DNA from 3 places in the Shewanella litorisediminis genome. Region 3 is predicted to be linked to each of the others. Evidence: predicted binding sites of a transcription regulator. Region 3 holds the regulator's gene; each other region holds the start of a gene.

Region 1 (5,557 bases), 1.3 Mb from region 3:
CAAAAAATTGAGTTCCTGATTGGCGCGGGTCAGCGCCAGGGTTTTTTCCTGCACCTGTGACTCGAGATCGCCATAGAGCGCCGATAACTCCTTGGCGGTGGAGTCGAGTGCATCGGCCAGCGCCTGCAATTCAATATATTCACTCTGGGGCATGTCCACATCGAAATTGCCCTTGGAGATGGTGTTGGCGGAAAGCATCAGCTGGTTCAGCGGCTCCACCACCTTGCGCTTGGTGTAGCGTACCGCCACCAGGGCGATGGCAAGCATCATACCCAGGCCAAGCAACTGGCTGGCTGCAAGGAGTTTTAATTTAAAGGCGGCGTGATGTTCTGTCTCCAGCACGAACAGGTCGATGGTATCGACAAAGTCTTTTAACGAAGAGGCATAGAGGCGGGAGTTTTCCTCTTCTATGAAGTACTTCATCACCTTCCACTTATCAATAACCAGCAGATATTGATCTTTAAGGCGTTGTGGGGTGCTCCAGTCGAGGGAGTTTTTGAGTGCCGGTGAATAGAGCGTGGCTTCAAACTCACGGATTTTATCTTCGGCTTCATCACTACCGGAATTGGCGTAGAACATCAGCCGGTAACTCTGCATCCGCAGCGAGCCTGAGGCATTGATGGCACGGGCATCGCCGAGGCTGTATGACAGGTTAGCAAGGGCGAAGATAGATAGCCCACTGGAGAGCAGGATGAGCATCATCATCAGTCCGAGAATTTTGGAGGTGAGACTGCCACGTTTCATGAAAAGTCCTGTCGACAAGGGCGCTGGCGTTTGCAACTAAAGCCTATGTTCTACATTAGCTTTTTCTTTACCACATCTGCGCTCATGCAAAAGTGTGAACAATGACACATCCAGAGTTTGATCTTGTGCAAACTTTAGCTCCGATACCACTTAATAGGTATGTAAAAGGAGGGTTAACAGGACTACTTTTGACCCTGGAGATGTCGTGGGTATTTCAGAAACACAAAAACTAACACGGAGATGAGATGGTGAAAAAGCTAACCGGAAAATCCTTTGCGCTTAGCGCTTTGGTCGCCGCCAGCTTTGTAGCTGCCGGTGCGATGGCCAGTGATAAAACCGAGCCACGCAATGACGTATACAAAGACAAATTCAGCAAACAATATAACACTTGGCATGCGACTGGCGAGAGTGAAGCCATCACAGATGCACTGGAGCAGGATCCTGCACTGGTGATTTTGTGGGCAGGCTACGGTTTTGCAAAAGACTACAACGCTCCACGTGGTCACATGTATGCCCTGACTGACGTGCGCAACACCCTGCGTACCGGTGCCCCAACCTCAGCCGAAGATGGCCCAATGCCTATGGCCTGCTGGAGCTGTAAGAGCCCTGACGTCCCCCGTCTGATTGAAGAACAGGGGGAATCCGGCTATTTCAGCGGTAAGTGGGCTAAGGGCGGTGCGGAAGTTGCCAACACCATTGGTTGCAGTGACTGTCACGAAAAAGGCTCGCCAAAACTGCGCCTGTCACGTCCTTTTGCTGACCGTGCCATGGAAGCCATTGGTACCCCATTCGACAAGGCTTCCAAGCAGGATAAAGAATCCATGGTGTGCGCCCAGTGCCACGTGGAGTACTACTTCGAGAAGACTGACGATCGTAAAGGTTTCGTGAAGTTCCCATGGGACGGCGGTACCACAGTGGAAAATATGGAAGTCTATTATGACGCCATCCAGTTTGCCGACTGGACCCACGCTGTGTCCAAAACCCCTATGCTGAAAGCACAGCACCCAGGTTATGAAACCTGGAAACTGGGTACTCACGGTCAGAACAACGTGTCCTGTGTTGACTGTCACATGCCGAAAGTCACCAACGAACAGGGTAAGAAGTTTACCGATCACAAAGTGGGCAACCCCTTCGATCGTTTCGAAGAAACTTGCGGAACCTGTCACAGCCAGGACAAAGATCACATGTTGACTGTCTACAAGGACAACAAGTCAAAAGTGATGGAACTGAAAGGCAAGGCTGAAACTCAGCTGGTTGCTGCTCACTTCGAGGCCGGTGCCGCCTGGAAAGCCGGTGCTACCGAAGAAGAAATGAAGCCAATCCTGACCAATATCCGTCACGCTCAGTGGCGCTGGGACTACGCCATTGCTTCTCACGGTGTGTCTGCACACGCTCCAGCTGAAGCACTGCGCGTACTGGGTACTGCCGTGGACAAGGCTGCCAATGCTCGCGTTCAACTGGCTCAGTTGCTGGCCACCAAAGGTGTGAAGCAGCCAATCGAGCTGCCGGACATCTCTACCAAGGCCAAGGCTCAGGCTGCTCTGGGTATGGACATGGACAAGATGAACGCCGATAAGGCCAAGTTCAAGCAAGAAATGCTGCCCAAGTGGGAAGCAGAAGCCAAGGCCCGCGAAGCCACTTACAAGTAAGCAGCAAACCCCAAGCCTGCATACACAAAGCCCCCGCATTGCGGGGGCTTTTCTTTGTTTGAGGTGGCAGTAAGCCGGCTTATTTGATGAGTTTCAGCAGTGCCCTGAAACTGTCGCCTACGGCATGGTGTTGCAGTTCAAACAGCAGCGACTCCACGTTGGTGAGTGAGGCGCCGGCCTGCTGCATCATTTGCAGTCCCAATGCTTTATTGTCGGCGGTGCGGGAGCCCATGGCATCGGCCACCAAATGCACATCAAAGCCATTGTCCAGCATGTCACGGCAGCTTTGATACACACAAATATGGGTTTCTATGCCGCACAGCAATACTTGTTTACGTCCTGTGGCCAGCAGCGCTTCCCGAAAGGCATCACAGAACCAGCCACTGAAATGTTCCTTGGCAATAGGGTTTAAACCTTCAAGCACCAGTCTGAGTTCTTCAGAGGTCGGCCCCAGCTTGTCCGGTAATTGCTCCAGCCAGAGAATGGGAATATCAAAAATTCTGGCCCCGCTTATCAGGGTGATCAGTTGCTGGTGCATGGCTTCTGAGTTGTCCATCAGTCGGGCCAGTTTGCCCTGAACATCCACGACTACAAGCACAGTTTCACTTGGCTTAAGCATGTCTAGCCTCCTTGGTTTTACCCAGTTAACCCCTTTTTGATGCCGCTGCCAATACGCCGAAAGTCAAATGCACCACCTTGGTGCGTTGTCTGCATAAGTGCACTTTTTTTGTGCGAATTTATGCGCTCAATTTGTGCGTTAAATGTAATAAATATATTAAAAACATTGGGTTGAAACTTTGGCGCGATGCTTGAAATGTCTTTATCAGGCAAGACATACAACAATCAGCGGAGGCCGGGAATGAAACTGGTGAGTGCAATCATCAAACCCTTCAAACTCGACGATGTGCGTGAAGCCATCGCCGGCATGGGTATCGAAGGTATGACAGTAACCGAGGTCAAAGGTTTTGGCCGTCAGAAGGGGCACACCGAGCTGTATCGGGGCGCCGAATATCAGGTGGATTTTCTGCCCAAGATAAAGCTGGATATCGCTACCAAGGCTGAAAATGTCGAGCTGCTGTTGGAGGCCATAGTGAAAGCGGCCCATACCGGCAAAATCGGTGACGGCAAAATCTTTGTCACCGATTTAGAGCAAGCGGTCCGGATCCGTACCGGCGAAACTGACGACGAAGCACTGTAAGGGGAAGCGAGATGGAAGAAATCAGCAAACTGGGCCTGACGGTGGCCGAACTCAGATTCGCACTGGATACCTTTTACTTTTTGATCTCCGGGGCCTTGGTGATGTGGATGGCGGCAGGTTTCGCCATGTTGGAAGCGGGCCTGGTTCGTTCCAAAAACACCACTGAGATCCTCACCAAAAACGTGTGTCTCTATTCCATTGCCTGTATCACTTACCTGATTGTTGGCTACAACATCATGTATGTGGACAACCCCGAAGGGGGTTGGTTGCCAAGCTTTGGTACCCTGATTGGTTCTCAGGCTGCCGATGCCGACCATTCGCTGGAATCAGACTTCTTCTTCCAGGTGGTGTTTGTGGCAACTTCCATGTCGATTGTGTCCGGCGCCGTGGCTGAACGCATGAAACTCTGGGCCTTCCTGGCATTCTCTGTGGTGATGACTGCGGTTATCTATCCGGTAGAAGGCTTCTGGACCTGGGGTGGCGGTTTTGTCAGCGCGGCCGGATTCGTGGACTTTGCCGGCAGCGGTATTGTGCACATGGCCGGTGCCGCCGCAGCCCTGTCGGGCGTGATTTTACTGGGTGCCCGTAAAGGCAAATATGGTCCATCGGGTCAGGTAAACCCCATCCCCGGCTCCAACCTGCCGATGGCGACTCTTGGTATGTTTATCCTGTGGATGGGCTGGTTTGGCTTCAATGGCGGCTCACAGTTGATGGTGTCCGATGCCGCCAACGCGGCTGCGGTTGGCAAAATCTTTGTTAACACCAACTCCGCCGCTGCCTTCGGTGCGATTTCTGCCCTGATTGTGTGCAAAATGATTTGGGGTAAAGCAGATCTGACCATGATTTTAAACGGCGCGCTGGCGGGCCTGGTGGCCATTACCGCCGACCCACTGTCGCCTTCGCTTGGGTTTGCCGCGGCCATTGGCTTGCTGGCCGGAGCTCTGGTGGTGTTCTCCATCGTGGGCTTTGATCGCATCAAGATTGACGATCCTGTTGGTGCCATTTCGGTACACGGTGTGGCCGGGGTGCTTGGTCTGCTGCTGGTCCCTGTTTCCAACGCCGATGCGACCCTGGGTGCGCAGCTGTTTGGTATCTGTGCCATCTTCGCCTGGACTTTCGGAGCCTCCTTCCTGGTGTGGTTTGTCCTCAAGGTGACCATGGGGATCCGTGTCAGCGAGGAAGAAGAGTACAACGGTATGGATGCCTCAGACTGCGGTATCGATGCCTACCCAGAGTTTGTCACTGTAAAAACGGCCGGATAACGGCAATCAAACTCAGACAAACAGCAGGCTCAGGCCTGCTGTTTTTGTTTTGCTTGTCTTCGGCGAAGAAGGGGAGGGATACTGACCAAAGACGCCAATCCAGGCCTGGGTAATAAATTGGGCTTGGCGGCTGATTTGACGTTTCACGGAGGGATCGGGATGCGATTACAATCTTTGCTCGCGGTAATGGTGCTGACAAGTCTGGGAGCCTCTGCCGGACAGGTGGTGGTGCGAAAGAGTGATGAGGCCTTCGACGCTTTCGCCGTTCGCGACCAACTGGCACGGGAACATCAGTGGCAGGAGGCTTTACGGGCACAGCAACAACTGGAAATCCTGCAATCACTGCCCCTTGGCTGCGTGTTGGTGCCATCCCCTTACCGGCATTTCAGCTGCAAAGGCTTCTTTTACAGGCCTTATCCCTGGCAGGGGCGGGAACTGTACATTTCTGTCCCCAATCCTGAGGCCGAACCACAGCCAGTCAACAAGCCAAAATAGGGAAAAGCGCATTAAACTTTTGTTACTTATTGTGTGGGCTTTTCGCGACAAATTGACGTAGTCTCAAATGAGGCCAATCGATTTTGGGGGCGCCGATGTCTGCAAGAATACTCTGTTGCCTGTTGCTTCCTTTGCTGGTGTCCTGTGCATCCACTTCTGAGCGGGTGAATCAAACCAGTGTCAGCAGCCTATTTCACGATGAAATTTTT
Region 2 (5,557 bases), 880 kb from region 3:
TGGAACTGACACAAGAAGCGACTGATGGTGCCGCATGAGGTACACGAAAAAGCACCTGTCATTTCACCAGAATAAATCTAATCGTTTGCTGGTGGTCTATAGGTGGTTTTTGATATTGGAGTGTGGTGCAAGCTGTTGTTTTTAAAGGTAAAAGATAGCTGAATGGCCTCCCCACAGGGACTCGAACCCCGATCGGTCGCTTAGGAGGCGACTGCTCTATCCTGTTGAGCTATAGGGAGACCCGCTGATTATACCTATTTTGTCTTTGATTAAAAGTCTTGATATTTAACTGGTTAATTCTTGTTCTGCCCGGTTTTTATCGCAATATCGCTTATCTGAATGTTGTCCACACTGCCAAGGCCGGAAAGTTCGGCGCGGGCGCTGTCTTCGGTGACCTGGGTTATGCTGATGTTTGTTTTGGTGTTGTTGCCGGTTGTGCGGGTATCGTTCAGTCTGTCCGGAATATGTTTTGCCAGTACCACGGCGAGTTCATCCCCCACCTTGATACCATGGCGACGTCCCAGATTCAGGATCAGGGTTTGCCCCTGCCTGGCAACAATTTGCCCCAGCACAGGGCGGCAGAGCAGTGCTTTGTCGAGTTCTTTCACCGCCTGCACCAGCAGTTTATCCACTGCCATGCCGTAGGCTGAGCGCCAGAATCTGTCATGGGTTGGCGACACTGACTCTGTCCGTTCGAACTCCCAGGGGGCCGAGGTTTCAAACTTTTCACGCCAGATAATTTCGCCGCTGATCCCCTGGAAGAGAGTCATGGTCAGTGCAAACTGGCGTTCAGGGGCGTTTGATACGAGGCCAAAGTAGCTGCTTTGGGAAGGCTCGGTGGAAACGTCGGTTATTTGGGGCACCAGCACGTATTGGCTATCACTTGCCATGGCAAGGTAACCCGGCAAACGATAGCCGGGGGCGGCAAGTTGTCTTGGGTCTACATCAAGTCTGGCGCCGGGGCGCAAGTTGGCAAAGGCCGCACCTGAGGTACTGTCCAGTCTTCGGGCGAGCTGTTGTGAGACTGCTTCGCCCAGGCTATTTATCTGCCCGTGCGTGAGTTGACTGCGGTCCCTTACCGCGGCTTCGGGTAATAGAATCGCCGCCTTCAGGTGAGTACTTTGGCACTGACTTTGTGGGGCCTCCATGAGCTCGACCCTAAGTTGCACTCGCAAACGGTTGTTTTCTATTTGTTCGCTGACAAGTTGCACCGGTCCACTCATCAGTTGTTGCATCAGGCGGGTGCTTGAATCTGTCAGGTGCCCATCCACCGTCTGTTGAGTTGTTTCTACGCTGACACCGGCTTGCAGGCTGGCATAACTGACGGCCTGCTCTATGGCTTCTGCGCGGGCCTTGGTAATGTTGCCGTTGACGATGACAGCCTCACCCTCAGCCGTCACCCAGTCGGCCTGGGCCTGAATGCTCACAAGGAGCGCACCGAATACGAGAGCGGATTTTATCAATCCCATATGCCTGTCCTGCCACATCTCAAAGGGTTGAGGGTTACATCCGTTGGTGTCTTTGGCACAAGGCGTGCAAGCCATTTAAGGTTGCCGCGGCGCAAGATAAATAACGGATGGGTAAGTCGTGCAGTGATTTAAGCAAGTTGCGTGCCGCCCCAGGCAGGCTACCCAGCTGAATTGTGGGCTTTTGGGGTAAAGTAATTGCTTGCGTTGCCGATAGCTGTGTAATGGATTAGAAAACTCCTTTCCGGTTTTCTTATTAACTTATATTAAATCATGGAGTTGACTCTATGAAGGTGCGAATGCTCACCGCTCTGGCACTCTCTTTTGTGTTGTTACCTGCACAAGGGCAGCCGAAAACGCCCCAGAGCGTATCCTATGCTGAAGAAGGCTATCCTCAGCGGGAGCAAGTCAATGTTCTGGCACAGCAGATAGTCAATGAGTTGCTGCTGACCAACGATGTGCTCACTTCCAGCGACCCCATAGTGGTAACGACACCGGTAAACGTCGATGACATGACCCACAGCGGCAGTTTTGCCCGTCAGCTCCAGCAAGGGATGATGGACGCGCTTCACGCCCGATACTTCAACGTGGTGGATACGGCCATTAGCCAAACCCTGAGAGTTACTGATAAAGGGGACTTATTGCTGAGCCGGGATTGGCAAAAGCTGCGTGACACTGCCCAGACCCAGCATGTGCTTGTGGCCACATACAGCCTGGGGCGCGATGGCATGACAGTGAACAGCCGTCTGGTCGACATAGCCAATAATCGCGTGGTGGCGGCTTCCCAATCGTTCAGTCGTCCGGGGGATCTCAGAGATTACCTTGGGTACTCCCAGCAGGTGGTCTCCAAAGACGGGCTCTTGTATCGCCATGAAGCACCTGGGCTTGATAGGGTCACTCTGCTTGGAGAAGACAGATGAAAAAGTGGATTTATGCCTGTGTGGCCATGGTATTTTTAGCCGGTTGCGCCAGCAGTGATGACCGTTATGTTCAATGGGAAACTGAAGCCCCTGCCAGTTTTCCCAAGCTGACAGCCATTGGCTACGCGCCTTTGGCAACACAGCCTGCCAAAACCCAGGCCGAGAAAGTGCTGATGGCGATGCAGGCGTCCAAGCTTGCGGCTTATCGAGAATTGGCAGAGCAGGTATATGGTCAAAAAATCAGTGCCGGTGCCAGCGTGAATGATTGGGCCATGGGCAGCGACAGTATTAAAGCGTCGGTATCAGGTGTGATCAGGGGAGCTAAAGTGGTTAAGGCCTATCCCGCTGGCGAGCATTATGTCACTGAGCTTGAACTGGATTTTGCGCGCGTGTGGGATATCTACCAGCAGCAGAATCGCCCATCCAAAGTGAAGGAAGTTACCTATTTCTAATGGTGCAGATGGCGCCGTCAGGATATGACTCTTTACGTTGTGCTGTGAAAAAGCCCCTCATCAAGGGGCTTTCTTGTTGGTCGTCGATGACCTCTGTCGCCGGCTGACCGAGGAGATTGCCATTGGCATCCTCAGACTTCGATACTGCTGCCCAGCGTTGAGATGGTCGATGTTTTACCCTTGTCTGTGTAGGTAAGGGAGCTTGCGTTACGGCTTACCTGCAGCGCCTGCGCCAGTCGGTTAATGCTCGCCTGACTGTGCTCAATGAGCTGTGCGTTGGCTTGGTTTTCATGCTTGCAGCGCATCAGGGTATTTTGTACCGACTGTACCTTGGCCGAGAGGGCTGTATCGCTTGTCAGCAGGCTGTGACCTGGGTGAGCCGCCATGGCATCATCATTTTGCTTCAGTCGCAGCAGGGCAGAGGATTTGTGCTCTGCAATGTTCATCAGCTCTGACGCATTTTGGGCTATCAAGGCTGCACGTTCAGCCGCCATCGAGGCCAGAAGCTGCTCCAGCAGACTTTGTTGTGCATCGAGCAGCTGATTGAGTTCGTTGACGTGATCCATGGTGTTGCATCCCGGTTTTATTGACATCTGGGTTAGTAATAAAAGAATGCAAAAAGCCGGCCATAATCAAATGGCCGGCCTTGGATTTTCCCCAATCCGTGCTGGATATCAGGCGTCTCGGCCTAATTCCTGTAGTTCTGCTTCAAAGCTGGCGATATTGGCCGCGAGCTTTTCTGGGTCAATTTTATAACGGCCTTCAGCAATGGCTTGCTTGATTTCGGCCACTTTCTTTTGGTCAACTTCCGGCAGAGAAGACAGCTTTGACTGTACGCTTTGCAGCTGCTGAGCCTGGCTGGTGATCATCACCGAGTCGGCCTTTTGTGGTGCCTGTGGCTGTGCCGTTTGTGCTGCTGATGCCTGGGCAGTGCGGGCACTGGTCAGCGGGCTGCTGGTGTTGCCAACGCGGTTGGACGCGGCATTGTTTTTGGGTAATTCGATGGCCATCTCGGGCTCCAGTATCACGGATTTGGGTTTCTTGGGATCTGTATCGGCCGCAGCCAGGAAAGCTTTAGCTTATTTTACATTTTGACTTCCACTTCGCCAACGCCGATGACAGTTGCCTCTAATGTTCTGTTTGAATTGATATTTCTAATTCTAATCCTATCGCCTTCGTTACCATCCGCCAAGGCCTCACCCTGGGTTTTTATCTCAAAACCGGCTGACTTGGCGTAAATGGCCACCGCATCGCCCTTGCACACGAAACAGAGGTTGTCGGCAAAAATGGGGGCATCCTGGGGAATGCGCCGCTTCACCCGGGAGCCGTAAAGTGGCTCTGGTTGAACAAACTGTTGGCCTCGCAACAGCGTTCTGTCAACGTATCGAACTTCAATACTCTCAGAGTCCAGTAAATCGCCGTTGCCCAGGGGGCGTTTGGCGACTACCACCGGGAAAAGCACATCGGCGCGCACTGAAAGGAACATTTGCCAAGGATAGTCCAGATCCGGGCTGATACAGCTGATGCGCACCGTATTGTTGCGGGAAATAGGCCTGTCGGTGGCAAGTCTCGCTGAGACAGGCCCTTCACAGCGGGGGATGTTGCCACGGCTCTCCAGGCTTTGAGCCTCTACGCTGATTCTGGCGTTGGCCGGGGCGTCAATTTTTTCAATAACCACGGCTTCAGCCGCCGAAGCGATGGCCGATATACTGGGAATCTGTGGTTCTTCTGCAATTGATACTCCGGAAACCAACAGCAGCATCACCAAAACTTGTGCTAACTTTACTTTCATAATGAACAGACTAGCGTGTCGCGCCAGATTACACCTATACTTTCATTCAGCACCAAAATACCTCGTTCAAGCACTGAGACGTGCCGTCAGAAGTTTGACGAAGTTGGGGCACGGGTTGTCGGTGACAATAACAAAAGCAAGTTACATGCCTATGCTCCGAGTTAATCGGGGCGCCATTCCATCAAGACCACTAAGGCGAACTTATGTCGAGCATTCTTGAGTCAGTCAACAAGCGCACCCAGCTGGTGGGGCAAAACCGATTGGAGCTGCTGCTGTTCAAACTGAACGGCCGTCAGCGCTTCGGTATTAACGTCTTTAAAGTAAAAGAAGTATTGCAGTGCCCACCTTTGACCGGATTACCCAAGCTCAATCCATATGTACGCGGTGTAGCCCATATACGTGGCACCACCATTTCTGTTATTGACCTCAGTGCGGCCACCGGTGGCAAACCGATAGAGAACATCCAGAACTGCTTTATCATTATCTCCGAATATAACCGCAGCGTGCAGGGCTTTTTGGTGAACTCGGTTGAGCGCATCATCAACATGAACTGGGAAGCCATTATGCCGCCGCCTCAGGGGGCAGGCCGCTACTCTTACCTCACTGCGGTAACCGAGATTGATGGCGAGCTGGTTGAAATCCTGGACGTTGAAAAAATCCTTGATGAAATCAGCCCGGTCCGCACGGCTATCAGCGAAGATACCGATGCACAGCTTACCCTCGACCGTGGGCAGCACTTCCACATCATGGTGATTGATGACTCTGCAGTGGCACGCAAGCAAATCATTCGTGCGCTCACCTCCCTTGAACTGCAGATTGATACGGCAAAAGATGGCCGCGAAGCTCTGGAAAAACTGAAAGCCATTTCGGCGGAAATGACCAACGTAGCGCATGAGATCCCGCTTATCATCTCAGATATCGAGATGC
Region 3 (5,557 bases):
GGCGACGATATGGTGGATTTGCCGGTCATGAAGGCCGTGGGACTGGGGGTTTGTGTAGCCGATGGTCATCCCTATGTTCGCCGACACGCCGACATGGTTACTACGCTGCCCGGTGGACACGGTGCCCTCAGAGAACTTGCCGACCTCCTGTTAATGAGCCAGGGCAAGTTTGATTCGGCCCACGGGATGAGCGTATGAACCGCGTCACCCTCGCCATCATTTTGCTGTTCGGCACCGCCCTCACGCTCTACTGGCAGGTGCAAAGCAAAAAGGCCAGCCAACCTCAACTCACAGACAGTGTGCAAAAGCCAGATTACGTGGCCACCGACCTTCGCAGTATCAGTTACAACGAGCAGGGCAAGTTGGAAAGCCGCGTCAGCGCCGCCTACATGGAACACTTCGATGGCGACGCGCAGACCCTGTTTACCCAACCTGTCTACACCCTGTTTCCCGAAGATGGTCAGGGTGAATGGCGCCTGACCGCCAAAACCGGCAAACTGGACAAAGCCAGTGACAAAGTCATGCTCGAAGAAGAAGTGCTGATTGAGGCGCTGACCATTGACGAGCCGCTGCAGCAGCTTAATACCAGTTATCTGGAGTTGGATCTCAAGACGATGATCCTCACCTCCGACAAAGAAATTATTATCAGCGGCAATAACTTCCACTTGAGCGGCCATGGCCTCTATGCTGATCTCAACGCCAAGGAAGTTAAGCTCTTAAGCAAGATTAAGGGAACCTATGAACCTAAATAAGTCGCTCATTCTGGTGCTGCTTTGCACCTGCAGCGCCGTGGCTTTTGCCAACACCAAGTTTGATTTGAGCCAGGAAGTAAAAATTGCCGCGGCCAACAGTTATGCCGACCTGAAAAACAAACGCATCGTTTACGAAGGCCCGGTTACCCTGACCCAGGGCAGCCTGGTGCTGAAGGCCGGAGAACTGAGCTCCTTTACCGACGAGAAAAGCGGCAAGCGTATTCTGCTCGCCAAGGGTAACCCTGCCACCTACAGCCAGCAGGTTGAAGATGGCCGCACAGTGCATGCCAGCGCCGAAGAAATCAGCTACAACATCGACAGTCGCGTTATGAGCCTCAAAGGCAACGCCAAGGTCGAGCAGGATGGCAGCCAGGTCAGTGCCGACTCCATCGTATACGACATCGAAAAGCAGCAGCTCACCTCCCAAAGCAGCGGTAAAAAAGACGACAGGGTTATCACCATCATCAAGCCCGAAAATTACCAGCAGGATCTGCAGGATAAGGGCAAGACAGAGCAACCTCAGCAAGAGAAACAACAATGACCCAACTGACCCTGAAGGCCAGTAATCTCGCCAAGAGTTACAAAAACCGCCAGGTTGTCAAAAACGTCAGCCTCACCGTCAACACCGGTCAGGTAGTCGGCTTGCTGGGCCCCAACGGCGCCGGAAAAACCACCACCTTTTACATGGTGGTCGGCCTGGTGCAGAGCGATAAGGGCAGCATACATATCAATGACGATGACCTGACGCTGGATCCCATGCACCTGCGGGCCCGCAAAGGCATTGGCTACCTGCCACAGGAAGCCAGCATCTTTCGCAAGCTCTCGGTGCGTGACAACATCATGGCCGTATTGCAGATGCGCAAAGAGCTGAATGCCGATGAGCGCGAAGAGTCGTTGGAGCAGCTGCTGGAAGAGTTTCACATCACCCACATTCGCGACAATCTGGGGATGTCACTCTCAGGTGGCGAACGTCGCCGGGTCGAGATTGCCCGGGCACTCGCCGCCAACCCCAGATTTATCCTGCTCGATGAACCCTTCGCCGGTGTTGACCCCATTTCCGTTATCGATATCAAAAAGATTATCGAGCAACTCAAAAATCGTGGCCTCGGAGTCCTTATCACCGACCACAACGTGAGGGAAACCCTCGATGTCTGCGAAAAGGCGTATATCGTCAGCCACGGTAATTTGATTGCTGAAGGCACCCCTGCCGAAATCCTCGACAATCAGCAGGTGCGTGCAGTGTACTTGGGTGAGCAATTCAGGCTATAGTTAATTAACAAAGCCCCCTTCTCATATCCGGAGAATCAGGGTGGTAAATCACCGGATAACCTGATAGAAAAGCTTTCTACCTGAATAATTTAGTGAAGGATTCGCAGTACAATGAAAGCGTCGCTCCAGCTAAAACTGGGACAACAACTCACAATGACGCCACAGTTGCAGCAGGCCATTCGCCTGCTTCAACTCTCTTCGCTTGAACTGCAACAGGAAATTCAGCAAGCCCTCGACGCCAATCCTCTGTTGGAAATGGACGACGAACTGGGCAGCGATCAGTTTGATGCCGATGACGGCGATAAAGAATTTGACGACCAGTTCAACCAGGAGTCCGTATCAGACGATGCCAGTGACACCGCCTCACTGGAAACTTCAGACGCCCTCAACCAACAGTCCATGCCAGACGAACTCCCGATGGACACCACCTGGGATGAAGTCTTTACGGCTGCCCCCGTCTCCGGCCCCGGGATCCGTGGCGAAGATGATATGCCGTTTCAGGGCGAAACCAGTGAAGGCCTGTACGAACATCTGGAATGGCAGAAAAATCTCACCCCTTTTTCCGATACCGATCTGGCCATTGCCACTGCCATCATAGATGCCATCGATGACAAGGGGTATCTGACCCAAAGTCTTGAAGAAATTCTCGAGGCCGTGGGCGATGAAGAGGTTGAGCTGGATGAAGTTGAGGCCGTACTCAAACGTATTCAGCATTTCGACCCCATCGGGGTGGCTGCCCGAGATTTGGCGGAGTGCCTGCTCATTCAGCTTGGGCAGTTTCCGCCAGACACCCCCCATCTGGACAATGCCAAGCTGCTTATCCGTGACCATCTGGATTTGATTGCCAACCGCGACTTCCGCACCCTGATGCGAAAAACCCGCCTCAAGGAAGAAGAGCTCAGAGACGCAATCGTCCTTATCCAGGGGCTGAATCCCCGTCCCGGCGAGTCTGTCACCAGTACCAAAGACGAGTATGTCATTCCCGATGTCTCGGTCAGTAAAAAAAATGGCCGTTGGGTTGTAGAGCTTAATCCCGATTGTATGCCTAAACTGAGTGTGAACCAGCAATATGCCGCCATGGCGCGCACCAGTCGTAATCAGGCCGACAGCCAGTTTATCCGCGGGCATTTGCAAGAGGCCAAGTGGTTTATCAAGAGTCTGGAGAGCCGCAACGACACCCTGCTGAAAGTCGCCAACTGCATAGTGCAGTTCCAGCAGGGCTTTTTTGAGTATGGTGAAGAGGCCATGAAACCCATGGTGCTCAACGATATCGCCGAAGCGGTAGAGATGCACGAATCCACCATCTCACGGGTTACCACCCAAAAGTACATGCATACCCCAAGGGGTATCTTTGAACTCAAGTATTTTTTCTCCAGCCACGTCGGGACCGAAGATGGCGGAGAATGCTCATCTACTGCCATCCGTGCCTTTATCAAGAAGCTGGTGGCAGCAGAAAATCAGAAGAAACCATTAAGCGACAGCAAAATGGCGGAACTTCTGGCAGAACAAGGAATCAACGTTGCAAGACGCACTATCGCCAAATACCGAGAGGCGATGCTGATCCCACCGTCGAACCAACGTAAGAGTTTATAACCCACCCAAGGTCTTTGGAGGAAAGTGTCTATGCAAATCAATCTGACTGGGCATCATATCGAAATCACTGATTCACTGCGTAACTACGTAGAGAGCAAGTTCTCCAAGCTTGAACGCCATTTCGAACAGATCAATAATGTCCACGTTGTTCTCAATGTTCAGAAATTGCAGCAAATCGCAGAAGCCAAGCTTCACCTCAACGGTGGCGAGGTATTCGCCACTTCAGAACATGAAGACATGTACGCCGCCATTGACGCCCTAATTGATAAATTGGACCGTCAGGTTATTAAACACAAAGAGAAACTGACCAAACATTAACGATGGAACTAAGTACCATCCTGGCGCCGGAGTGCACTAGCTGTGCCACTCCGGGCAGCAAGAAAAAGGTGCTGGAGCTGATTAGCGATCTCGCTGCTGCCCAGAATCCCTCCCTCTCGTCACAAGAGATATTCGAAAGCCTGCTGGCCCGTGAAAAAATGGGCAGCACTGGTATTGGCAATGGTATTGCCATTCCCCATGGCCGCCTTGGCACCATAGACAAGCCTGTGGCTGTGCTTATCAAGTGTGAAGAAGCCATAGGTTATGACGCCATTGATAAGCAGCCGGTGGATATTCTGTTTGCTTTGCTGGTGCCGTCGGACCAGTGTCAGCAACATCTCAGCACCCTGGCCGCCATGGCCGAAAAGCTGAATGACAAGCAGATCCTCAAGCAGCTGCGCAAGAGTCACGATGAAAAGGAACTTTATCAGGTAATCACCGGATGAAACTCGTTATAGTCTCCGGGCGCTCAGGCTCCGGAAAGTCGGTAGCCCTCAGGGTACTGGAAGACTTGGGCTACTACTGCGTCGATAATTTGCCACTGCAGCTGATTGGGCCACTGCTTGCCCAGCTTAAGGGCAATAACGACAAGGTCGCCATCAGTATCGATATCCGCAATATGCCGGAGCAGGAAAAGGCCCTCGAAAAAGAGCTGGCAAGGCTCCCCGAAGGCGTAGAGCTCACCAGCTTTTTCCTTAACTCCAGCGACAAGGTGCTGCTGAAACGCTACAGCGAAACCCGCCGTTTGCATCCCTTGTCCCGCAGCAAGGTCTCACTGCAGGAAGCCATCAAGCTTGAAGGCAAGATGTTGGCCCCCATCTCCAACATGGTCGACCACTTCATAGATACCTCCAATCTGAATGTCTACGAACTGGCCGATGCCGTCAGGCAAATATTGCTTGGCCGCACCGACAAAGAGCTGGTGATCATCTTCGAATCCTTCGGCTTCAAGCATGGCATGCCCACAGAAGCGGATTTTATGTTTGACGCCCGCTTTCTGCCCAATCCCCATTGGGAACCGGAGCTTAGGCCCCTTACAGGTCTGGATGAGCCGGTTAAGCTGTTTTTAGAGCGCCAGGTCCTGGTCAACAAGTACATCTGGCAAATCGAAAACCTGCTGGAAACCTGGTTGCCCCACCTCGAGCGCAATAACCGCAGTTACCTCACCATCGCCATTGGCTGCACCGGTGGTCAACACCGCTCTGTGTACATCGCCGAGCAGCTTGCCAAACGCTTCGCCAACTCTCACCACAAGGTTGAGGCCCGCCACCGGGAACTGAATGCCAAAACTTGAACGTGACGTCACCATAGTCAATAAGCTGGGCCTGCACGCCCGTGCCGCCACCAAACTGGCGGTATTGGCATCGGAATTCAAGGCCAGTGTAACCCTGGTTCAGGGCACCAAACAGGCCTCGGCCGCCAGCGTACTGGGCCTCTTGATGCTTGAGTCCGGCATGGGAAAAACCATCCATATTATTGCCGAAGGTGAGGACGCAGAGCAGGCCATGGATGCCGTGTGTAACCTCATCAACGCCCGCTTCGACGAAGACTGCTGAGCCGGCTTCGTTTCGTCCATCCCCTTAAATTTGCTAATATATCTCCCAATTCATCTCTTGGGGGAAAGC

The links. The regulator sigma-54, encoded in region 3, starts transcription at its own class of promoters, with help from an activator protein. The targets are predictions, from matches to a motif close to GTTGGCACGNNNNTNGNNT.
Region 1: JQC75_RS03020 (P-II family nitrogen regulator) is a predicted target of sigma-54. The motif match lies at 3,190-3,208, and genes of this name have one in related genera.
Region 2: JQC75_RS11950 (FlgO family outer membrane protein) is a predicted target of sigma-54. The motif match lies at 1,521-1,539, and genes of this name have one in related genera.

Annotation. Positions count from the first base shown of each region.
Region 1 is NZ_CP069213.1:682,126-687,682, forward strand. Features, by position in the region: gene narQ (nitrate/nitrite two-component system sensor histidine kinase NarQ) at 1-744, opposite strand, end outside; gene nrfA (ammonia-forming nitrite reductase cytochrome c552 subunit) at 990-2,393, shown strand; gene JQC75_RS03015 (hydrolase) at 2,473-3,012, opposite strand; gene JQC75_RS03020 (P-II family nitrogen regulator) at 3,253-3,591, shown strand; gene JQC75_RS03025 (ammonium transporter) at 3,603-4,853, shown strand; gene JQC75_RS03030 (hypothetical protein) at 5,013-5,348, shown strand; gene JQC75_RS03035 (tetratricopeptide repeat protein) at 5,444-5,557, shown strand, end outside.
Region 2 is NZ_CP069213.1:2,708,846-2,714,402, reverse strand. Features, by position in the region: tRNA gene JQC75_RS11960 (tRNA-Arg) at 164-239, opposite strand; gene JQC75_RS11955 (flagellar assembly protein FlgT) at 294-1,469, opposite strand; gene JQC75_RS11950 (FlgO family outer membrane protein) at 1,754-2,386, shown strand; gene JQC75_RS11945 (LPP20 family lipoprotein) at 2,383-2,838, shown strand; gene JQC75_RS11940 (flagella synthesis protein FlgN) at 2,970-3,404, opposite strand; gene flgM (flagellar biosynthesis anti-sigma factor FlgM) at 3,513-3,848, opposite strand; gene flgA (flagellar basal body P-ring formation chaperone FlgA) at 3,923-4,630, opposite strand; gene JQC75_RS11925 (chemotaxis protein CheV) at 4,834-5,557, shown strand, end outside.
Region 3 is NZ_CP069213.1:3,588,495-3,594,051, forward strand. Features, by position in the region: gene kdsC (3-deoxy-manno-octulosonate-8-phosphatase KdsC) at 1-198, shown strand, start outside; gene lptC (LPS export ABC transporter periplasmic protein LptC) at 195-752, shown strand; gene lptA (lipopolysaccharide transport periplasmic protein LptA) at 739-1,293, shown strand; gene lptB (LPS export ABC transporter ATP-binding protein) at 1,290-2,021, shown strand; gene JQC75_RS15880 (RNA polymerase factor sigma-54) at 2,133-3,614, shown strand; gene hpf (ribosome hibernation promoting factor) at 3,645-3,932, shown strand; gene ptsN (PTS IIA-like nitrogen regulatory protein PtsN) at 3,935-4,378, shown strand; gene rapZ (RNase adapter RapZ) at 4,375-5,226, shown strand; gene JQC75_RS15900 (HPr family phosphocarrier protein) at 5,213-5,488, shown strand.